3 regions of the Neomicrococcus lactis genome follow, and region 1 is predicted to be linked to each of the others. Evidence: riboswitches for the same ligand, from Rfam matches in the RefSeq annotation. Region 1 holds a riboswitch; each other region holds the start of a gene.
The links. A riboswitch is a leader RNA that binds a small molecule or an ion and turns the genes downstream of it on or off. The one in region 1 is predicted to bind S-adenosylmethionine.
Positions count from the first base shown of each region.

Region 2: it holds a riboswitch for S-adenosylmethionine, as region 1 does, so the genes downstream of both, BKA12_RS08470 (LLM class flavin-dependent oxidoreductase) here and sfnG (dimethylsulfone monooxygenase SfnG) in region 1, are expected to answer to the same signal.
Region 3: it holds a riboswitch for S-adenosylmethionine, as region 1 does, so the genes downstream of both, BKA12_RS09920 (flavin reductase family protein) here and sfnG (dimethylsulfone monooxygenase SfnG) in region 1, are expected to answer to the same signal.

Region 1 is NZ_JACHBL010000001.1:1,343,118-1,348,968, forward strand. It holds gene BKA12_RS06135 (TM2 domain-containing protein) at 225-1,445, shown strand; SAM riboswitch class I at 1,725-1,818, shown strand; gene sfnG (dimethylsulfone monooxygenase SfnG) at 1,913-3,106, shown strand; gene BKA12_RS06145 (methionine ABC transporter ATP-binding protein) at 3,256-4,305, shown strand; gene BKA12_RS06150 (methionine ABC transporter permease) at 4,296-5,042, shown strand; gene BKA12_RS06155 (MetQ/NlpA family ABC transporter substrate-binding protein) at 5,117-5,851, shown strand, end outside.
Region 2 is NZ_JACHBL010000001.1:1,871,202-1,877,052, forward strand. It holds gene BKA12_RS08455 (response regulator) at 1-438, opposite strand, end outside; gene BKA12_RS08460 (hypothetical protein) at 524-703, shown strand; gene BKA12_RS12645 (histidine kinase) at 960-2,117, shown strand; gene BKA12_RS08470 (LLM class flavin-dependent oxidoreductase) at 2,397-3,800, opposite strand; SAM riboswitch class I at 3,852-3,943, opposite strand; gene BKA12_RS08475 (acyl-CoA dehydrogenase family protein) at 4,022-5,275, opposite strand; SAM riboswitch class I at 5,462-5,564, shown strand; gene BKA12_RS08480 (ABC transporter ATP-binding protein) at 5,568-5,851, shown strand, end outside.
Region 3 is NZ_JACHBL010000001.1:2,192,991-2,198,841, forward strand. It holds gene BKA12_RS09895 (M18 family aminopeptidase) at 1-823, shown strand, start outside; gene rpsF (30S ribosomal protein S6) at 1,031-1,336, shown strand; gene BKA12_RS09905 (single-stranded DNA-binding protein) at 1,377-1,943, shown strand; gene rpsR (30S ribosomal protein S18) at 2,028-2,267, shown strand; gene rplI (50S ribosomal protein L9) at 2,283-2,741, shown strand; SAM riboswitch class IV at 2,992-3,109, shown strand; gene BKA12_RS09920 (flavin reductase family protein) at 3,149-3,697, shown strand; gene BKA12_RS09925 (DUF1801 domain-containing protein) at 3,704-4,135, opposite strand; gene dnaB (replicative DNA helicase) at 4,744-5,851, shown strand, end outside.

The sequences.
Region 1 (5,851 bases):
GTATCTAAGGTCTCCGGGGAAAAAGTGGTGCAAATTACCAGTGCAGCGGCGCCTGTGCGTGAACATTTTCAGGCGTTTCGCGATTCCGGAACACAGCATAAGTTCTAAGTGTCAGAGGCATCGGGGAATCTTTCACTGTGACCGAAAGAGCACAGAGATCACTCAGATCACTGAACTCTCGAAGCCACGCTTCCCTTTTCATATCTCTCAAGAAGGAGGATCAAGTGTCTAACACTTCGCTCCCCGCCGGCCCTCAGGTGCCGGATACCCCGGAGAACCAGCCGTCCCCGTACGCGCCGGTTTCCAACCCGCAGTATGCCTCGAGCGATCAGTACGCTGCGAACAACCAGTTCGCGGCTAACTCGCCGTACAACTACAACTCGCCTGTGCAGGCGCAGACCTCTGACAAGTCATTCATCGTGACGTGGCTGCTGTCTTTGATCATCGGTTTCTTGGGTGCCGACCGCTTCTACCTTGGCAAGATCGGAACGGGCCTGGCCAAGCTGTTCACCTTTGGCGGTTTGGGCATTTGGTACCTCGTTGACTTGGTCATGACCCTTGCCGGCGCCACAAAGGATAAGTACCGCCGCCCGCTCGAGGGCTATGACAAGCACAAAAAGATCGCGTGGATTGTCAGCGCTATTGTCCTGGTCTTCGGCATGATTACGGGCCAGCAGAACATGAGCGGCGGAGTTACCTCGAACTTTGGTTCCGCTGGTTCTTCTTCCAGTACGACGGCGCCAGCTACAGCAGCGTCGTCGTCCTCCGAGAATGCCGTCCCGGCTGCCGCGGAAGTAACTGAAGCCACGGCTGCCGCAGAAACGACCGCTGCTGCCGAGACCACCGCTGCGGCAGAGACTAAGCAAGCCGCCGAAGAACCGCAGGCCAGCGGTGCATCTGCGTGGGCCGCCGGCAAGTTCGGCGAGTTCGAGACCATCTCGAAGAAGGGCACGGGCGATTCCATCGTCAAGCTGCCCGCTGGCGTCACGAATGCCATGGTCACGTCCACGCATAACGGCGCAGGAAACTTCGCCATTATCGGTTTGGACGAATCGAACGAATCCGTGGATCTGCTGGTCAACGAGATTGGCTCCTACAAAGGCACCACGGCACTCGGTGTGAACGCGTTCCAGGAAGTCAAGAACGTTCAGATCAAGGCGTCCGGTGCGTGGACCATCACCATCGAACCACTGGCCAACGCCAAGCCGTTCGCATCTAAGGGTTCCGGCGACCAGGTCATGCTGTACGACGGCGACGCCTCCATGCTCACACTGACGAATAAGGGCAAGAGCAACTTCGTGGTCTACGAGGAGAACGACGAGCTCTTCAACATGGGCTTGCTCGTCAACGAGATCGGCAACTACAAAGGCACCGTTCCGATGTCCGGTGGACCGTCCGTGATCATCGTGAAGAGCGACGGATCCTGGACGCTAGCCGCTGAGTAGTACGTCGGCTGAGCGGCAGTGCCGCTCAGCACAAGACGCTTCAACAGAAGCAAACACGCTCTAGATAACTGCATAGAGTTCATGCCGTGAGTGACCGGGTTGGGGTGCGGCCACTCACGGCACCTCGCTGTCTCCAGTTACATCTCGACGGTCGCTGCAGGGGGTCCGAATAATCCAGCATCAGATTCCAGCATTTCGAATATTCTGCGAATGACGACACTCTTTGTCACAAACGCGCGAACATTCTTTGATATGGGGGATTTTTGTGTTCAAATTATTTCACCATCCCGAGCGGCCGAGAGATCTGGTTCTATGACGCCGCAGCAACTCCCGGATCATGCCGGGTCAGTGCTACCGCCAGAAACGATGGAGAAAGCTCACGCTTTCGTGGACGTGTCATCGCTAGCTGTGCACGCTCACCGTTGTACGGGATTCCTCACGAATATTGCCCCACCAAGGAATCAACCATGAGCTCAATCAATGTCACCCCTGAAGCTGACCTCGAGACCCCGCTGAAGTTCGCGTACTGGGTACCGAACGTGTCCGGTGGTCTGGTCATTTCCACCATTGAACAGCGCACCAGCTGGGACTTTGAATACAACAAGAAGCTCGCGCGCATCGCAGAAAATTCGGGCTTCGAATACGCGCTCTCCCAGACCCGCTACACCGCCAGCTACGGCGCGGACAAGCAGCACGAAGCAACCGCATTCACGCTCGGTTTGCTCGGCGCAACTGAGCGCCTCAAGATCATCGCCGCCGTTCACCCCGGCATGTGGCACCCAGGCGTTCTCGCCAAGTGGCTCATCACGGCTGACCACATCTCCAACGGCCGTGCAGCCGTAAACATCGTCTCAGGTTGGCTCAAGGACGAATTCACCAACTTCGGTCTGCCATGGCTCGAGCACGACGAGCGCTACGTCCGCACGGAAGAATTCATCACCGTCCTTCGTGGCTTGCTGACCGAGAAGGACTTCTCCTTCAGCGGCAAGTACTACAACATCAAGGACTTCACGCTCTCCCCTGCGCCGCTCGAGATTCCAGGCCGCGCACATCCAGACATCTTCTTCGGCGGAAATTCCACGGCTGCTCAGGCTGCCGCTGGCCGCACCGCCGACTGGTACTTCTCCAACGGCCGCACGTTCGAGGGCTTCCGCGAGAACATCGCCGGCGTCACCGCTGCCGCGAATTCGGGCAAGCGAACCGCCCCGGTCAAGCCACGCTTTGGCATCAACGGATTCGTGATCGCTCGCGATTCGGAACAAGAAGCCAAGGACACGCTGCGCGAGATCGTGGCAAAGGCACACCGCCCAGCCGTGGACGGCTTCGCCTCGGCGGTCAAGGAAGCCGGCCAGTCCACCAAGGACGGCAAGGGCATGTGGGAAGACTCCACGTACGAGGATCTCATCCAGTACAACGACGGCTTCCGCACCGGCCTCATCGGCACCCCTGAGCAGATCGCAGAGCGCATCGTCGACTTAAAGAAGATCGGCGTAAACCTCATCCTCACCGCGTACCTGCACTTCCAGGAAGAGGTCGAGGCATTCGGCCGCGACGTCCTCCCGATCGTCCGCGAACTCGAAGCTGACCTCGCCCGCAAGAACGGCAAGGAACTCAACACCAGCCTTCTTCCGGAAACCTCTTTCGAGGGTGCTTCCGCCTAACGCGGGTTTCGCTTCCGAATATTTACTGAGTACGACGCCGCAGCTCGGCTCCTAGGGCTCGGGCTGCGGTCAGTCGTACCCTCTTTCACCCCAAACAACGCCTCTTCCTTCAGTGCGCCCATTTTCCGGTTCAACCGAAAGCTCCCACCATGATTAGTCTTCATCAACTCACCAAGGTCTATGGCCAGGGTCCAGATGCTGTGACCGTGCTCGACAAGCTCGATATCGAAGTGCAAGCGGGCGAAATCTTGGCTGTGGTCGGTCCCTCCGGCGCCGGCAAGAGCACGCTGGCGCAATGCATCAACTTGCTCGAGCGTCCTACGTCCGGGCAGGTCATCGTCAACGGCGAAGAGCTCTCCGGACTGCCCGAGAGCAAACTGCGGGTAGCCCGCCGTCGTATTGGAACGGTGTTCCAGTCAGCCAGCTTGCTTTCGCGCAAGACGGTGGCGGAGAACATCGCGTTGCCGCTCGAGTACTTGGGCGTGACGAAAGCCGAAACCAACTCGCGCGTCAACGAACTGATCGAGCGCGTGGGACTCTCCCACCGCGCCAATCACTACCCGTTCGAACTCTCCGGCGGTCAGCGTCAGCGCGTGGGTATTGCCCGCGCTTTGGCACTGCGTCCGTCCGTACTGCTCTCAGATGAGGCCACCTCGGGACTCGATCCCGAGACGACGCGCTCCGTCGTCCAGTTGCTGCGAGAGCTACGCGATGACCTCAATCTCGCGGTCGTCTTCATTACCCACGAGATGGACACCGTTCTGCAGGTCGCTGATTCGGCTGCGCGTTTGGATCACGGCCGGATTATCGAACAGGGCCGCCTCGTGGACTTGCTGACCAACCACGAATCCGCGCTGGGCCGTGCGCTCCAGCCGAACTTGAATCCTTCGGCGCCGCTTCCCGGAACTCGTTCCTGGGTCGTCACCTACGACTCTCGTGACGTCCCGGCCGACTGGCTCCAGCGAGTGTCATCGGAGCTTGGCGAACCAGCAGCATTGTTGGCCGCCACCATTCAGAGCATCGATGGCGTCAGCACGGGCAACGCGACGGTCGGCGTTTCCAACGAAAACGATGCGATCGTCAAGGACGCATTTGCCCGCCACGGACTGCGCGCATCTCTGCCCAATGTGTCCCGCGAATCCATCTCAATTTCGTCAGTTCAAAACTCAGCACAGAAGGAGGCCGCGCTGTGGGCGTAGCAACCACTACACACTTGATTCTCGCGGGGCTTCCCGCCCTGCGTCCTGCGAGCGCGCTCTCGGATACCGCTTTGAGCGACCTGCCTGGACTGTTGATTCCGGCCCTGGGCGAAACGCTCACCATGGTGGGCATCGTGATGGTCCTGGTGGTGGCAGTCGGCACGGTGATCGCCGTGTGTCTGCACAATATGGCACCAGGCGGGCTCTTCGAGAACGCGAAGATCTACAACGTCCTGAGTTGGATTGTGAACGTGGGCCGATCCCTTCCGTTCCTGGTCCTCATGGCGGCCATTGTTCCGTTTACCCGGCTCATCACGGGAACGAACATCGGCATCGCAGCTGCTGTGGTCCCCATGACGATTGCGGGAATCCCGTTCTTCGCTCGCATCGTGGAGAACTCGTTGCGAGACGTTCCGCACAGCGTCACCCAGGCTGCCAAAGCATCCGGCGGCTCCACGTTGCAGATCATCCGCACCGCTCAATTGGGAGAAGCCATCCCAGCGATCATGGGCGGCTTGACCATCAACACCATCGCGATGATCGAGTACTCGGCGATCGCGGGAACCATCGGCGCTGGCGGCATCGGCTACGTCGCTGTCACCTACGGATATCAGCGCTTCGACAACACCGTGATGCTGGCAACCGTCATCTTGCTCATCCTTCTCGTCACCACAGTTCAGCTCATTGGCGACGGACTGGTCAAAGCCACTACGCCGCACTTACGCCGTCGTGCTTAAGACCGCCTGAAGAACTCTCACCCAACCTCCTAGCTTTACCCCTCTCTTCTCACCCACACCCGAAAGGCTTCATCATGACTATCACCGAAGAACGCACCACTCCGCCCGCTGACGGGCACGGCTTCACCATCCAGAAAAAGAAGAAGTGGCCGTGGGTGGCCGGCGGTCTCGTCGCCGTCGTTGCCATCGCAGCAGCCGTGGGCATCAACGCCAACGCAGGCACCAAGTCCCCCAATGAAATTGCGGGCGCAACCCTCACCGTCGTGACGGCTGAAGGCAACCAGGCTGAGCAGGCCCTCGTGAACTTCGTGGCCGAGGAAGTTGCTCCGAAGTACGGCATCAAGGTGGCCTTCAAGGGCTTGGCTGACTCCACCACGTTGAACCGCGCAGTCTCAACCGGCGAAGTCGCAGCCACCGTCTACCAGCACAAGTTGTGGCTCAGCCAGGTCCTTGAAGCCAACCCGGACTTCAAGGAAGAAGCGGCCACGCCAGTCTTCCGTTGGGGCTTCGGCATTTGGAGCGATAAGTACAAGTCCGTGGAAGAGATTCCAGACGGCGCAACGATCTCGCTGTACTCGGATCCAGCGAACGAAGCTCAGGGTCTTTGGCTTCTCGAGCGCGCTGGCCTGATTACTCTGAAGGACGGCGTCAACAAGTGGCAGGCCACCCAGAAGGACATCGCCACCAACCCGAAGAACATCAAGTTCAAGCTCTTGGACTTCGCGGCTCAGTCCCGTTCACTCCCGGACTTGGATGCTGCAGTCGGTTACACCGAGTACTACGTAGCGGCGAAGATCGACATTTCGAAG
Region 2 (5,851 bases), 530 kb from region 1:
GACCTTATCCACGAGCTTGCGGCTTACAGCTGGAGACAAAACAGACTCGCCTGCGTAGACAGAGCGAATGGCGGAGAGCATCGATTCGGGCGTGGTGTCCTTGACCAGGTAGCCGGCAGCGCCCGCTCGCAACGCGGGAATCAAATATTCTTCGGAAGAGAATGCGGTGACGGCGAGAATCTTCACGTCGGGGTATTTCTCCACGATTCGACCCGTGGCCTCGACGCCGTCCATCTCTGGCATCTGCAAATCCATGAGGACCACGTCAGGATTCAGCATCTCAACGTGGTGGAGCGCTTGCGCGCCATTGCGCACCTCGCCCACGCATTCAAAACCGTCAGCGGTGTCAATAATGGTGCGAAAAGCTTGCCGCATCAGTGACTCGTCATCAGCAATAAGGACTCGAATAGGGGCGTCTGCAGAGTGAGAGTCAGGCATGGCGTCATTGTAGCCATGAACATCGGCCAGAAGTTTAGACGAATGGCTAACCGCAGGCTCGGGAACACTTGGGACAATGGAAGGTATGAAAACCATTTCCCGCTTCACCGCCGTTGCCATCATCGCTCTTTCCGCCTTCGCAATGCCTGTTTCAGCAAGCGCCGCGACTGCGCCTACTTCCTCTGATGTAGTTACTACAACCGGATTCTCGTCCGATTTGGGCGCTTGGTTCTGCCGCACCTACGGCGCATGGTGCCCACGCTAAACCTCAAGACTTCTCATTCACTTGCTGACCTCGGCTGCAATCCGGTGACGCACACACCTTCGCCAGAATGCCATTCGAGGCTGGAATTACGACTCTGCGTAAGTCCACGCATTTGATCCCGCGTCAGATGGCGGATTTACGTAGAGTCGTACCTGTGAACAGCGCCAGCAGCACTCCTCAGAAACCCGGGATCTTTTCGATATGGATTTCGGGCCTTTTCGGCGCGCGAAAAGCTGATAAGTTCACGCTCGCAATTGTGTCGATCATTGTTATGGCCTACGCGGCGACTGACGTGCTCTCTCTTTTCATCGAGCAAAACGCCGATGTTCGAAACCGAGCAGCAAACGTAGCCAACGTTGCTTTGATTTACTTGGCGGCGACGGGCTTCCTGTGGATTCGATCGACCATCGCTGGCGTCATTTCTATCGCCGGCCTGGCCTTGTCACTACCAGTTCACGAATACGGCTACGCGATCATCGTGACCCCATTGATCTTTGCCGTCGTGGTGGCAACGGCAAACCGGGTCTTCATTGCGGCCTTCGTCGCAGCGTGGATTCTCTGGTCCGTTTCACTGTGGTTCATGTGGCCCAACGACCGACCGATTCTGTACTTCAGCATTCCGCTTTTGGGCGTTGGCGCACTGATCGGCACCCTTATTCGCCGTAGTTGGCGAGCTCAAGCGCGGCATATTGCCGAGATCGAAGAGATGCGCACTCTGCAGCTAGAAGCAAGCGCAGCCGAGCGTCTTTCAATCGCGAGAGACCTCCATGACATCGTGGCCCACGACATCACGATCATCGCCATGCAAGCTCAAGCGGCATCCTTTGCGAAGAACCCCAAGCTCGCATCCGAGTCTCTGGAAGTCATTGGCCAGTCGGCCCGCAACACCCTCCAGGACCTGCGCCTGCTGCTGAACGTTCTAAAGTCCTCCGAAGAAGCACACCTCTCAGACAAGAGCCTGTCCGCCGAAGAGGGTGGAGCTGCCGCCGGCGCATCGACGCTGACCCTTCGTCGAAGCATCGATCAAGCGTCACGGCAGTTGGAGTCCATCGGCTTCAGCGTCACGGAGAACATCAATGGCGACATTGACGAGCTCCCCCGTCGCATTCAGGTGGCGATGCACCGCATCCTCAAAGAAGCCACCACGAACATCCTGAAACACGCCACCCCGTCGAGCGACTGCTCCATTTGCGTGGACACCGTTGAGGGCAACGTGATCCTCCGGATCCAGAACCAGAAGGCCCCAGCAACCAATGGCAACGGATCGTCGAACGCCAAGAACGCAAATGCTGGCCTAGGTTTGGGAAGCATCAGCGACCGCACCTCGAGCCTAGGCGGAAAGTTGGACGTCATCCAGACGGCGACAACCTGGCGCCTCGAGGTCACCGTTCCCATCCGTGGCGTGGAAATCTAAGCCCCAAAGCCCCAAATCGTTGAAGTCTAGACGAATGGCTATCGCCGAGCAGGAAAACGCCTCGTAACGTTAATAGTGCCCTTGGTGACGGGCAAGAAATGGGAACTGGATGGCCGGAGTGTGTGCCGGCCATCCGCCATTTAACGAGCAAATTTGAACGAGCAAGTCGGGGGCACATACCGCAAGCCGGGCACTCACTCGAGCACCGCCGTCGTCCTCAAAAAAATTCCGGCCCTCCCACGCAAAAAGGAGGACCGGAACTAAGAAGCCACTAACGAACTATGCGTCAGCAGGAACCTTCAAACGGAACTGATCCGCCTTGTGGTTCGCATGCAGACGATCGCCCTTGCCGAAGAGCTTGTTGCGCAGCGAGCCAGGCAAGTATTCCTCTTGGTACGCGCCGAGCTTCTGCAATTCGGGAACCACGAACTCCACAACATCCTCGAAGGTGCCAGGCGTGATGGCGTAGGCGAGGTTGAAGCCGTCCACGTCCGTCTCGTCGACCCATTCCACGAGCTTCTTCGCGACGTCAGCGCCGGAGCCCACGGTAATCGGGCCGAAGCCGCCCACGCCCACCCACTCGGCCAGCTGGCGCACGGTCCATGGGTTTCCGTCATCGCCGGAGGCCTTCTGGAAGGTCTCCACGGAGGACTGGATGGCATTGGACTTCACGTTCGCGCCGATGCTGTCGTCGAGGTCGTACTGGGAGAGGTCAACGCCCATCCAGCCGGAGATGAGAGCCAACGCGCCCTGCGGATCCACGTACTGCTTGAAGTCCTCAAACTTCGCCTGCGCGGAAGCCGTGTCAGGACCCGTGATGATGGTCTGCATCGCGTAGATGCGGATGTCGTAGCGGTCGCGGCCAGCGGCCTCGGCGGCGTCGCGGATCTTCTTGACGGTGTTCGTCAGGAGTTCCTTGGTCGGCGAGGTCACGAAGACCGCCTCAGCGTTTTCGGCCGCGAACTTCATGCCGCGCGAGGATGCGCCTGCCTGGAAGATGACCGGGGTGCGCTGGATAGATGGCTCCGTGATGGCGATGCCGGGAACCTTGAAGTACTTGCCCTCGTGGTTGATCGGGTGCACCTTGGACGGATCCGTGTAGACGCCGGTCTCGCGGTTGCGCTGGACGGCATCCTCTTCCCACGAACCTTCGAGCAGCTTGTAGACCACTTCGAGGTATTCGTCGGCGTGGTTGTAGCGCTCGTCGTGCTCCATTTGGTCTTCTTGACCCATGTTGCGTGCGGCGGACGGCAAGTAACCAGTCACCACGTTCCAACCCACACGGCCGTTGGTCAGGTGATCGAGCGTGGCCAAGCGGCGAGCAAACGGGTACGGGTGCTCGTAGGCGGTGCCGGCGGTGACGCCGAAGCCGAGGTTCTGCGTGACAGCTGCCATCGCGGAAACCAGGAGGAACGGATCGTTGACGGGAACCTGCGCTCCGGAGGACAACGGCGCCTCATTGGTGCCATTGAAAACGTCATACGTGCCGAGGACGTCAGCGATGAACAGGCCATCAAACTTGCCCTTTTCCAAGAGCTTCGCGAGTTCGGTCCAGTAGGTGATGTCTTTGTAACGCCAGGCCTGATCCTGCGGGTGGCGCCACAATCCTGGGGACTGGTGGACCACGCAGTTCATGTCGAAAGCGTTGAACCGTACGTGTCGGCGGGGAGCGATTTCAGTCATTTTTTGGTTCCTTCCCGACGAGAAGAACCCACGCAGGGCGCGGTTCGAGCTTCTCCATCGTTGCTGGCAGTAGCACCTTCCTCTTGATGAGGTGGTTGCTGCGGCGTCGTTGAGCCAGATCTCTCAGCCGCTCTGGATGGGTACTTCTCCATTGCACACCCAGAATGCGACCCCGCGAAATACGGGGGCCGCATTCTGTAATGATCACTGCAAATTTTTGATTACGACGCCGCCGCTTGGCCGTGGCGCTTATCGTCAATTCCCGCTTCACCAATGGTCCAAACGGTGGGCGGTTCCATTCCGTTGACGGCCCAGTCACCGGCGATGCGCGCCTTGTAGATGAAAGGGTTGTGGGTGGCGACGGTGCGAGCGTTGCGCCAGAAGCGGTCCAGCGACTTAGCGGTGCTCGTCGAGGATGCGCCGAGCGTGTTGAAGATCTGGCCGGTGGCTTCCGTAACGAGTGGGCTCAAGACAACCTGAGCCAAGCCGGACTCGAGTTCCACAGAGACGTTGGCGGCCTTCTCGACAGCATCGCCTTCGAGGCGTGAGTTGAACGCGCGATCCAAAGCGCGGCCCACGCGCAAGGTGGCAGCTGCGGCGACGTACGCCTTCGCGCTGACTTCGCCGACCACCTGAAGGATCTGCGGATCCTGGCTCACCGTGTCTGCATTGCCGTGGCCGAAGACTCGCTTGCGCTCGCGGACCTGCTTCGCCACTTCGTTGGCCGCTCCCTGAGCCGCGCCGGACAGTGCGATCAACAAAATGTGCTGGTACAGCGCAGTCTGGTACGGGAAGCGCACCTCGAAGTCGAAGACGTTTTCCGCGTCAACGGGTGCGTTCGTGAAGATCGTGGTGCCGCTGCCGGTGCCCTTTTGTCCGAAGCCGTCCCAGTCATCGAGAGTCTCGATGCCCTGAGTCTTGGTGCTGACGTAGGCGGATACATCGGAGCCATCCGGGCGCTTGGCCAGCACGTCGATCCACTCGGCGAAGATGGTGCCGGTGGTGTAGAACTTGGTGCCGTTGAGGACCAGCTGGCCGTCACGCTCGTCGAGGACCGTGCCCACGCCGCCCTGACCTGGTTCCGTCCACGCGTTGCCAGCAATCTCGCCGGCAACAAAGCGCTTGAACCATTCAGTGCGGTCGCCCGTCTTACCGTTGCGCGTCAGGCCGTGGTGGTAGAGATTTTCCTCGACAAACGCCCAGTGAGACCGAAGAGCCTGCGGGATGTTGCTGTCAGCCGCGGCCAGTTCAATGAGAAGTTCAGTGAACTCTTCCCAGTTCAGGCCGTCGCCGCCGAATTCTTGTGGAACGCGCGCGGCTGTGAAGCCGGCGTCCTTCAGCCACTGAATCTGCTCATGAGGAAGAGTGCCGTTGAGTTCGCGGTCTACCGCGCCTTCGGCGATGCGCTCGAAGATGGGGCGATACTTTTGCGCGACCGCTTCGAAGGTCGTCGCGTTGAGAGTTGAAGTGCTCAAGGGATTGTCGCTTTCCGAGAGTGGGACACAAAGAACCTCAGAAGAGGGCGTCCTGATGAATAAATTGCTCGGTGGGTGATCCAAGGGTTCACTATCGATCGAATCAGACGCAACGATTGTGACATGTTGTGAAATTTTCGAGTCATAATTTGGAGAAGGCTTCCAGCAAGGCTTTCAATTATTCGGTACCCATCATGAGTGGCTGAGAGATCTGGCTCGACGACGCCGCAGCAACCCCCAGCGAATCCTTTCGATTCGCGGACGGTGCTAACGCCAGAACCGATGGAGAGAAATGACTACAGACGTACGCGCTTTCACGACACCTGATGTCGTGGCCGAGGCTTCAGCACCAAGCCAGAACGCACCAAGCGGTGAGTCGGCAAGTGGAGTGCGCTTTGAGGGCGTGGGCCGCTCTTTCCCAGCCGTCTCGGGGAATACCAAGGTGGTCCTGCGGAACATCGACCTAAACATCCAGCCTCACGAGATCGTGGCAATCCTGGGTCCTTCCGGCTCCGGAAAGTCCACGTTGTTGCGCGCAGCGTCCGGACTGGATCAGCCCAGCTCGGGACGAATTCT
Region 3 (5,851 bases), 850 kb from region 1:
GGATCGCGGCGTCAACGAGGGCCTCAAGCTGGATCCGCAGCGCCACATGAACCCGATCTGGGGCACCGGCCGCGCGGATGAGCAGGACTTGCTGGCGGTCTTGGCGGAGGCTGCCGGGATTGATCCGCTCACTATTGGCGGGTACGACGTCGTAGCTTGCGACGCGCAGGCACCAGCTCTCTTTGGTGCCACGTCCGAATTCTTAGCTTCCGCACGCTTGGACAACCTGAGCTCCGTGCACGCTTCCCTCGTGGCGCTTCAGAGTGTTGCCGACGAGTCGCTCTCTCAGATTCCGATGCTCGCAGCTTTTGATCACGAGGAAATTGGCTCCGCATCCCGTTCGGGCGCTGCTGGCCCGTTCCTCGAGGAAGTGGTGCGCCGCATTGGCTTCTCGTTGGGTGGTTCCACGGAAGATAGCTACCGCGCCATCGCTGATTCGATCTGCTTGTCTTCTGATGCGGGCCACGCGATCCACCCGAACTACCCCGAGCGCCATGATCCCGCGAACCAGCCGCTAGCCGGCAAGGGTCCGTTGCTCAAGATCAACGCCAACCAGCGCTACGCAACGGACGCCGTGGGTGCAGCAGCCTGGACGCAGTGGTGTGCTCAAGCCGATGCTCCGTACCAAGAGTTCGTGTCCAACAACGCCATGCCGTGTGGCTCCACGATTGGCCCCATCACGGCCACCCGACTGGGTATTCGCACCCTTGACGTGGGTGTTCCGCTGCTCTCGATGCACTCCGCGCGAGAAATGGCGCACGTCGAGGATCTGTACGGCCTTGCACGCATCGCTCAAGAGTTCTTCACCCACAATTCAAAGTAGGCAGTGGGTCGCCCCGGTCTTGTCCTCAATAACCTCAGGCTGCGCGCGGTGCTGAGCATCGCCGTCGTTATGGTTAGTGAAGAAATTCCGGTAAGATAGCTGAGGTTGTTTGCACCCGCATGTCCTTTTGGGGTTGCAAGCACCAACGCGAAGAACCTCCTGTTGCGGAAAGACCGTGACCGTTAAGTCCAAAGGAGGTGGGTTCACATGCGTGCTTATGAATTGATGGTGCTGATCGACCCAGAGGTCGACGAGCGCACCGTTGAACCAACCATCAACAAGTTCCTCGAAGTTGTTACCAACGAAGGCGGAACCGTTGACAATGTTGATATCTGGGGACGTCGCCGCTTGGCATACGAAATCCAGAAGAAGTCTGAAGCGATCTACGTAGTCGTTAACTTCACGGCAGAGCCTACGACGTCGGCCGAACTCGACCGTCAGCTTTCTTTGTCTGAACAGATCATGCGTACCAAGATCATTCGTCCGGAAGATCAGAAGGTTTCCGCAGAGTAATCTCGCGGATACCGCGTACGAACACTACTGAAGGGGAACCATGGCAGGCGAGACAGTTATCACTGTGATCGGAAATTTGACTTCCGATCCCGAACTTCGATTCACCCCGTCCGGATCCGCCGTTGCGAACTTTACGATCGCATCGACGCCTCGGACCTTTGATCGCCAGTCCAACGAGTGGAAGGACGGCGAAGCGCTGTTCCTCCGCGCGTCTGTGTGGCGCGAAGCTGCTGAAAACGTAGCTGAGACGCTCACGAAGGGCATGCGTGTCATCGCTCAGGGTCGCCTGAAGTCCCGTTCGTACGAAACTAAAGAGGGCGAACGTCGCACCGTGATGGAGCTTGAGGTCGAGGAAATCGGCCCATCGCTTCGTTTCGCTTCGGCAAAGGTAACCCGTGCGCAGCGCTCCGGCGGTGGCGGCGGCAACTTTGGTGGCGGCAATGCCGGTGGTGGAAACGCTGGCGGATTCGGCGGAGGCAACTCCGGCGGAAGCTGGGGAGGAAACTCCGCACCGCAGCGCCAGAACGACAACCCATGGGAAAGCTCCGCATCATCCTCTTCGGATGGTTGGGGCAATGACATGGGTAGCGACGAACCACCGTTCTAAACGCCCGCTTGATCTTCTACTCAACAAAAACATTCACCATCCCGCAGATTGATCTGCGGGCTCCAACAGAAAAGGAGCTCCACGATGGCTAAGGCTGAACTCCGTAAGCCCAAACCAAAGTCGAATCCACTGAAGGCCGCCGACGTGACGGTCATCGACTACAAGGACGTAGCTTTGCTGCGTAAGTTCATCTCCGATCGCGGAAAGATCCGTGCTCGTCGTGTGACCGGCGTTTCCGTTCAGGAACAGCGCAAGATTGCTCAGGCAATCAAGAACGCTCGTGAAGTCGCCTTGTTGCCTTACTCCGGCGCTGGCCGCGGCTAAGGAAGGAAAACAAACATGGCAAAGCTCATTTTGACTCACGAAGTTACCGGTCTGGGCACCCCAGGCGATGTGGTGGAAGTAAAGAACGGCTACGCCCGTAACTACCTCCTCCCACGCGGATTCGCAACGCTTTGGACCAAGGGCGCTGAAAAGCACGTTGAGGCTCTCAACGCTGCTCGCGCTGCAAAGGCCATTGCAAACCTCGAGGATGCACAGGCTTTGGCTGCAAAGCTCAAGTCCACCACCATCCGTCTCGCAGTCAAGGCTGGCGACACCGGACGTTTGTTCGGCACCGTCAAGCCTGCTGACATCGCAGCTGCAATCGAAGAAGCCGGCCTCGGCTCCCTCGACCGCCGCTCGATCGAGATCCAGGACGCCATCAAGTCTGTTGGTCACCACAACGTGACCGCTCGCTTGCACGAAGACGTTTTGGCTGCATTTGAAGTTCAGGTTGTTGCCGCAAAGGGCAAGTAACCTCGAGCTGACAAGCTGATTGGTCGAAAGAGCCGTTCCCTTCGGGGTGCGGCTCTTTTGCTTTAACTGCTCAATTTCACCCTTGTACCGCCTACCTCCGGTCCTTTTCACGCCATCGATCGGCGGAATATTCGGCGGAATCCTTATTTTTGCATTGACTGTTTGATGTCAAGTGATGGACTGCGAGTCTTTCGAAATATTTCGTGGACTTTTGACGCGGTGATCGAATCCGCTCTAACGTGGACTTCAGAATCAAGAGAGTCAATGACAAGCCCTGGCTGGTTGACCGGCAACCCTCTGGTAGTAGTGGGGTGCTCCAGGTGATGATTCGGCGTTCGGGAGAAGACCCCGCTTCGCAAGTACTGCATCCGAAAGTCGGACTGCGGACGAGTCACGTAAGGATCAACATGACCGCCAGCGTCGAGCACTCCTCACAGACCACGGGGAACGGCACCATCTCGCATGATGTGGGTGCCCAGTCCCTGCGACAGGCCTTCTCTCGCTTCCCCTCCGGTGTGGCCGCTTTGTGCGCCATCGTGAACGGACAGCCTCAGGGAATTGTCGCTTCTTCCTTCACGGTGGGCGTCTCGCTTGAGCCACCACTCGTGATGTTCGCCGTGCAGAACTCTTCCCGCACGTGGCCGATTGTTCGCGGCGCACAGCGCATCGGCGTCTCTATCCTGGGCGAAAAGCATGAAGGCGTCTGCCGCCAGATCGCTTCGCGCGATGGCGACCGCTTTGCCGGACTCAACCTCGCCTCCACAGACGAGGGAGCATTGTTCCTAGAGGACGCAGCTTTGTGGCTGGATTGCTCCGTAGAGTCCGAATTCCCCGCCGGCGACCACCAGGTAGTCCTGTTGCGCGTTCACGGTCACGAGACGCACGGAGACGCTAACGAACCGCTGGTCTTCCACGGCTCTGCGTTCCGTACCCTCAAGGACAACGCGCTCGTCTAAGCGGGCCTACTTCTCGTTGGACTGATCCAAGACGTTCACGCCGTAACGGTGCCCTAGAGCGATTAGTTCTTTCAGGACGTCTACATCTACGTCAGCGAGCTTGTTGACGTACACACACCCCACGCTGGCCTTGTGCTTGCCTAGTTTCGAGAGCAGCTCGGAGGCTTCTGGTGCGTTGCCGAGTCCGTAGAGAGACAAACTGGCTTTACGGGGCGAGAAGCCGACGATGGGTGCCGTTCCTTTGTGCCCACTTTCGTAGTGGTAAAAGTATTCGTCGAACCCCACAATGCTAGGACCCCACATCACCGCAGGCTTGCCGGTGATCTCCTCCATGAGCTCCAGCAGCACTTCGGCATCTGCGCGGCGCGTTGGGTGCTCCACTGCTGAAATGAACTCTCGAGGGTCGACGTTGGTGGGTTGAGTCTTGTTCTCGGCCATGGAACCAATCTAAAGCGCGCGGCTTCGAATGTCTCGGGCTATATGCACACTGGTCAGCGCCACGCGATGTGAACATTGTTCAGATGCGGTGCCTAGAACATGTACTTCGCTATTCCGTCAAGTTAAAAGTCACCGACCGCGCGTGTCTGTGCACAACTACCCTTGGTCTGTGGATAACTTGTGTGCATATCACCAAATATTCAAGTATCCGGGTGTGATATGACCCAGCTAACCTGCAAGCACTACCTGAGGGTTTGTGGAAAAGCTTTTTGGATCCACAAGCGCAAAAATGCATTATGCCTAGTCAGCGCCTGTTAGTGTGGAGAAACAAGTTGAGGATCGAGTGGATATCCCCAAGTTATACACACAGGTCGTGGATGAAGACGTCAGTTATACACATGGCCTGTGGATAACTCGTTTGAGTACCGCGAAATAGGGGACTATGGTTGCTTGAGCTCTATTGCTTCGTGAGCATTTTTCACACCCCTTCGAACCCCCTTTCCTAAGTGTCGGTGGCAGTAGAAAGAATGGGAGCGAAAGGCAGAGAGCGAGGCTTTTTTGCCGCCGCGAATTCGCGCGGATTCATAGTAATGACCTGAGGAGGGTTCGTGGCCGTTCAGCATCTGGACCAAGGATCACGTTCTGGCGATCAGCAGTTTGCGCGCACACCGCCGCAAGACATGGTCGCTGAGCAGAGCGTGTTGGGCGGCATGATGCTCTCGAAGGACGCGATCGCCGACTGCATCGAAGTACTTCGCGGGCCTGACTTCTACCGCCCCAACCACGAAGCCATTTTTGAGGCCATCCTTGACCTCTATGGCAAGGGTGAACCAGCTGACGCCGTGACGGTCGCCGATGAGCTCACGAAGCGCGGCGAGATCGGCCGTGTCGGCGGACCTGGCTACCTTCACACGCTTATCCAGTCCGTTCCTACGGCTGCCAACGCCGGCTACTACGCCGAGATTGTCCACGAGCGCGCAGTGCTTCGCCGTCTGGTGGAGGCCGGCACTCGCATCGTGAACATGGGTTATGCACAGGGCGGCGAGGTTGAGGAGGTCGTCAACGCCGCTCAGGCGGAGATTTACGCGGTCTCTGAACGTGAAACCGCGGAAGACTATGTGGCTCTGCGCGACATCATGGAAGCCACCGTTGACGAGATCGAGGCCAATGGACACAAGGGCGACGGCCTGACCGGCGTCCCGACCGGTTTTTACGAACTCGACAACCTGACTCAGGGCCTCCACGGCGGCCAGATGATCGTGATCGCTGCCCGTCCGGCTATGGGTAAGTCCACTTTCGCGCTGGACTTTGCGCGCTCGGCGTCCATCCACCATGACATGACCACGGTTTTCTTCTCGCTGGAAATGGGCCGCAACGAAATCGCCATGCGTTTGTTGTCTGCCGAAGGCCAGCTACAGCTTCAGGACCTGCGAAAAGGCAACGTTCAGAACGACGACTGGCAGAAGATCGCCAACACCATGGGCCGCCTCAACAACGCGCCGCTCTTCATCGACGATTCGCCGAACATGTCCCTCATGGAAATCCGTGCGAAGTGCCGTCGCTTGAAGCAAAAGAATGACCTTCGGCTCGTGATCATCGACTACCTGCAGCTCATGAGCTCCGGTAAGCGCGTGGAATCCCGTCAGCAGGAAGTTTCCGAGTTTTCGCGTGCGCTCAAGCTGCTCGCGAAAGAGCTCGACGTTCCCGTGATCGCCC